2 regions of the Buttiauxella sp. S19-1 genome follow, and region 1 is predicted to be linked to the other one. Evidence: riboswitches for the same ligand, from Rfam matches in the RefSeq annotation. Region 1 holds a riboswitch; the other holds the start of a gene.

Region 1 (2,203 bases):
CCCATAGCTAACAATGCGTCGCCCTGTAGCTTCATTTCGTGTTCATTGCGTGCGTGTGGAGCATCCAGCAGGGCGGCGGCTTCCGGCAGGTTCGGCGTAATCAGCGCCACTTGCGGCAGAAGCCGACGGCGTAAACTGTCAACCGCCGAGGGCGCAAGCAAAGGATCGCCACTTTTCGCCAGCATCACCGTATCGAGCACGACATTTTGTGCGTGGTAAAACGCCAGCCGTTCAGCCACCGCTTCCACAATATCGGTTTCCGCTAACATGCCGATTTTAATGGTGTCGATGCGCACATCACTGAGCACGGAGTCCAGTTGCGCGGCAACAAAGGCCGGTTCAATACGATAGACCGACTGCACGCCACGCGTGTTCTGCGCCACTAACGCGGTAATCACACTGGTGCCATATGCCCCCAGCGCCGAGAAAGTTTTCAGGTCGGCCTGAATACCCGCGCCACCGCTCGGGTCGGTTCCGGCAATGGTCAGTGCATTGATACGTGTTAACCCTTTCATGCCAGCGCCTCCCCATTCAGCCCGTAAAGTGCATCGAGAAATGCCGGAATAAAACTCCCGGGACCACGGCTGGCGGATATAGCCTGCTGGCCTGCAAACTTCATAAACTGGCAAGCCGCAGCGACGTTATCCAGCCGCGAGCCCGGCAAAGAGCAACAGGCGGCAACTACCGCTGAAAGCGCACAACCGGTGCCGACCACACGCGACATCAAAATGCCGCCGCCCGCCACGCTCCAGCTGTTTTCACCATCGGTAATGTAATCACGCTCACCCGTCACCGCGACAATCGCGCCAGTCAGTCGAGCAAGCGCCTGCGCCGCAGGTAGTGCGGAAAACGCATCATCGGTGCTATCCACGCCTCTTCCACCAGAATGCTCCCCCGCCAGTGCGAGGATTTCAGACGCATTCCCGCGAATGGCCGCAGGTTTTAGCGCGAGCACCTGATGGGCGAATTGAGTACGGAACGTCAGGCCGCCAACGGCAACCGGATCCAGCACCCAGGGTGTGGCGGATTCATTTGCAGCATGAATGGCTGCAAGCATGGCATCACGGCGATCGGCTGTCAGCGTGCCAATATTGACCAGCAGCGCGTCGGCAACCGGGCTAAATTGAGCGGCTTCTTGTGCTTCAATCACCATGGCGGGAGCCGCACCAATAGCCAGCAAAACGTTGGCGGTAAAACTCTGCACGACGTCGTTAGTCATGCAGTGAACAAGCGGGGAAATGTTGCGAAGTTGCTGTAAAGACAAAACGGCGCGGTGGCCGGGTAGCAGGTCAGGCTGCATCATAAAGCTCCTGTCCGGCGTGAAGAAGGGATGCCGGACAGGCATCTGACTTCCCTACGCTGGCATTATCCAGATCAGGTGGTACGGGTATTTCTCAGCCTTCACAAAGAAGGGCACCCCGAGTCATTGATTAATCGTATATGTGATTAATCGCCCATCAGGATAAAGCGAGTGGCCAGCGCTGTAAACCAGGGATATCACTGTGGGCTAAATGGGTTGATTCATTTTTTTAATTCTCGCCATTTCTTCACTTGGCTACCAACCACCAGGAAATCCCCTGGCAATGTCTCATCCCGAGCGAGTTGTCAATTAAGTTTCAGGTTATTTAATTTCAGTATTTATTTCATTACGATCGTTATCCGTTCTATTACTCACCGAGAAACCCCATGCTTACAATTGCGATACGGGAAAATAATAGTCATTTTTCTCATGGTCTAAAAATTATCATTGAAAAAATTTACCGCCAGCGAAATGAAGATTTTTATTTTTTACCCGGCGAAGAACATAGTACTGCCGATATTGTTTTTATGTCACTGGCTGATAATTGGTTTACTGCTGACTGTTTTGAAATTCCCAATGCGACAAAATCCCAACGAGTTATTCTTATTTGCCGACATAAAGAACACCAAAGCCTCATGTTCCGCCCATGCCTGTATATGCTTCCGGTTATCTTTCGCGAAGATGAGGTTGATGAAGTCACCCGTAAAATAGCCCACTGGACGGAGGCTGGCTGGCGCAGAAACAACACCACGGCGGTGTCTGCCAGGATTTGCTACTACTGCACCACATGCAATTTCACCAGTGCTGAACGGCAGTTACTTATCTACATCGCCCGGGGACATTCGCTACAGGATGCGGCCCATCTAATGCAGATAGAGGAAGATACTGCAAGAATATATCGTA
Region 2 (2,203 bases), on a different contig from region 1:
CTGACGGCGCGTTGCCATTCGCTAATCCAGTTGGCGCGTTGTTTAGACACTTCTGCGGCGCTGTATTCCAGCGTGTTGTTCGGTTTGACCAGCCCGTTAAATCCTTCAGGCAATTTCACATCGGTCACCGGATACATCCAGTTGCCGGTGGCCACAGTGTTCTGGAAGCCCGGTGAAGTGATAAATTTCATGAATTTTTCAGCCAGTTCAGGCTGCTTGCTGGATGCCAGGCGTCCGGCCACTTCCACCTGTAAATAATGCCCTTCGCTAAAATTAGCCGCAGCATAGTTATCTTTTTTCTCTTCAATAATGTGATAAGCCGGAGAGGTGGTGTAGCTCATCACTAAATCGCCTTCACCTTTCAGGAACAGGCCATAAGCCTCGGACCAACCTTTGGTGACGGTGACCGTTTTCTTCGCAAGCTTTGCCCAGGCTTCAGGCGTTTTATCGCCATACACTTTCTGCATCCACAGCAGCAGGCCCAGGCCTGGTGTGCTGGTGCGCGGGTCCTGATAAATCACTTTCCATTGTTGGTCACTTTCGACCAGTTCTTTCAGGCTTTTCGGTGGGTTTTTCAGTTTGTTTTTATCGTAGACGAAAGCGAAATAGCCGTAATCGAAGGGAACGAAAGTGTCGTTTGTCCAGCCGCCAGGGATCTTCAACGCGCTAATGTCTGTTTTGCTCGGCGCAAATAATTTAGTCTGCGCGGCAGCTTCCAGAAGGTTGTTATCCAGTCCCAGAACCACGTCAGCTTTGCTGTTTTTACCTTCCATCCGCAGGCGGTTGAGCAGCGAAACGCCATCTTCCAGCGCCACGAATTTCAGCTGGCAATTACAGTCAGCCTCAAAGGCTTTTTTCACCGCAGGCCCTGGCCCCCAGTCGGCAGCAAAGGAGTCGTAGGTATAAACAGTCAGCAGGGGTTTGGCAAAAACGGGGGCGGCGATCAGTGCCAGCAACGGCAGGAATTTTTTGAACACTTTGCACCTCTTAGAATTAGGGGTGGCAAAGGACATTTGAGAATAGAGCCTCAAATCCCTTCGCCGGCGTTATCCGGATCAGGTTCGACGGGTATTATCTCAGCCAGACTTTCGCCTTAGCACCCCGTTGAGAACGCGTGCATTGTAATAACTTTGTGAATGATTCGAAAGCATTATACCCGTCATATTTCAAGCCGCAGGGGGGTTGGCTCCGGTGGGGCAAACCACGCCGATTTAAAGTCAAACCATCCCAGTGTGTTCATACGCACACCACGCATACTGCGTTGCCCTTCGATGCGTAGCCAGTGGTGGATTAACGGTAAAATATCATTGTTTTCAACCAGGTTCTGGCACCACTCAGGCAGAGGAAGCTCGCCGTTATGCCAGTTGCGGGTATCCGTTTCCCAGTCGATAGCAATGCACTTTTGAATCAGCGGCACTTCATAAAGATGCGAGTAAAGCGAAAACTCTAACGGCAGGGTGAAATTCGCGCTATTGAGCCAGATATCGCTGACGGCATCGCCCTGATGCCACTCTTCATAACTGACTTCTTGCACCACCAGTTTTACGCCAACACGTGCCAGCAATTCTTCCATCACTTTGCTGATTACCCGATGTTCGACGTGATCGCGATAAAACGTCAGCGTCACGGATTCCAGCCCGGCCGGTTTTTCGACGGCTGGTTGTGGATGCGTGTGGTGCCAGCGTGGCAGCAGTCCGTAAGCCGGGAACCAGTACTGCTGGTTTTGCTCGCCCGCGCTATACAGCAGATGAATCGGTGCCAGCACATGACTGAGCCAGCGGCGCACTTCTTTATTGCTGCCGGCGCTTGAGCGGTTATCAAATAAAATGTAGTAGCAGCCTTCTTCAAGGCGGCTTTCGACGGCTTTCTCGCTGTCGGGCATTCCCGATAATTGCACCGCACAGCTGACCTCTTCGCCAATGTCCGGCAGCACCCAGAAATTCACTTCGTCAATTAATGCGCGATAACCAAAGTAATCATCGTAGGCCTGGATTTTCAGTTGGTTGGTGTTATTACGCACCACCGAATAGGGACCGGTGCCGACTGGCTGGCGGGAGAAATGGCTTAAAGTTTGCCATTCGCGCGGCAGGATCATCGCGTTAACGCTACCCAGCAACCACGGCAGCCAGTTATCGGGTTGTGAGAGCTTAATATCCAGCGTCCAGGCCGTCGGAGAAGTAATTTCCGTGATATGCGAATACAG

What was found. Region 1 has a riboswitch for thiamine pyrophosphate ahead of thiM (hydroxyethylthiazole kinase). Riboswitches for the same ligand answer to the same signal wherever they lie in the genome.
Region 2: it holds a riboswitch for thiamine pyrophosphate, as region 1 does, so the genes downstream of both, thiB (thiamine ABC transporter substrate binding subunit) here and thiM (hydroxyethylthiazole kinase) in region 1, are expected to answer to the same signal.

Annotation. Positions count from the first base shown of each region.
Region 1 is NZ_JAHWLU010000015.1:61,375-63,577, forward strand. Features, by position in the region: gene thiD (bifunctional hydroxymethylpyrimidine kinase/phosphomethylpyrimidine kinase) at 1-515, opposite strand, end outside; gene thiM (hydroxyethylthiazole kinase) at 512-1,300, opposite strand; TPP riboswitch at 1,335-1,431, opposite strand; gene MES37_RS05965 (LuxR C-terminal-related transcriptional regulator) at 1,687-2,203, shown strand, end outside.
Region 2 is NZ_JAHWLU010000099.1:13,523-15,725, reverse strand. Features, by position in the region: gene thiB (thiamine ABC transporter substrate binding subunit) at 1-977, opposite strand, end outside; gene thiP (thiamine/thiamine pyrophosphate ABC transporter permease ThiP) at 1-18, opposite strand, end outside; TPP riboswitch at 1,015-1,114, opposite strand; gene sgrR (HTH-type transcriptional regulator SgrR) at 1,160-2,203, opposite strand, start outside.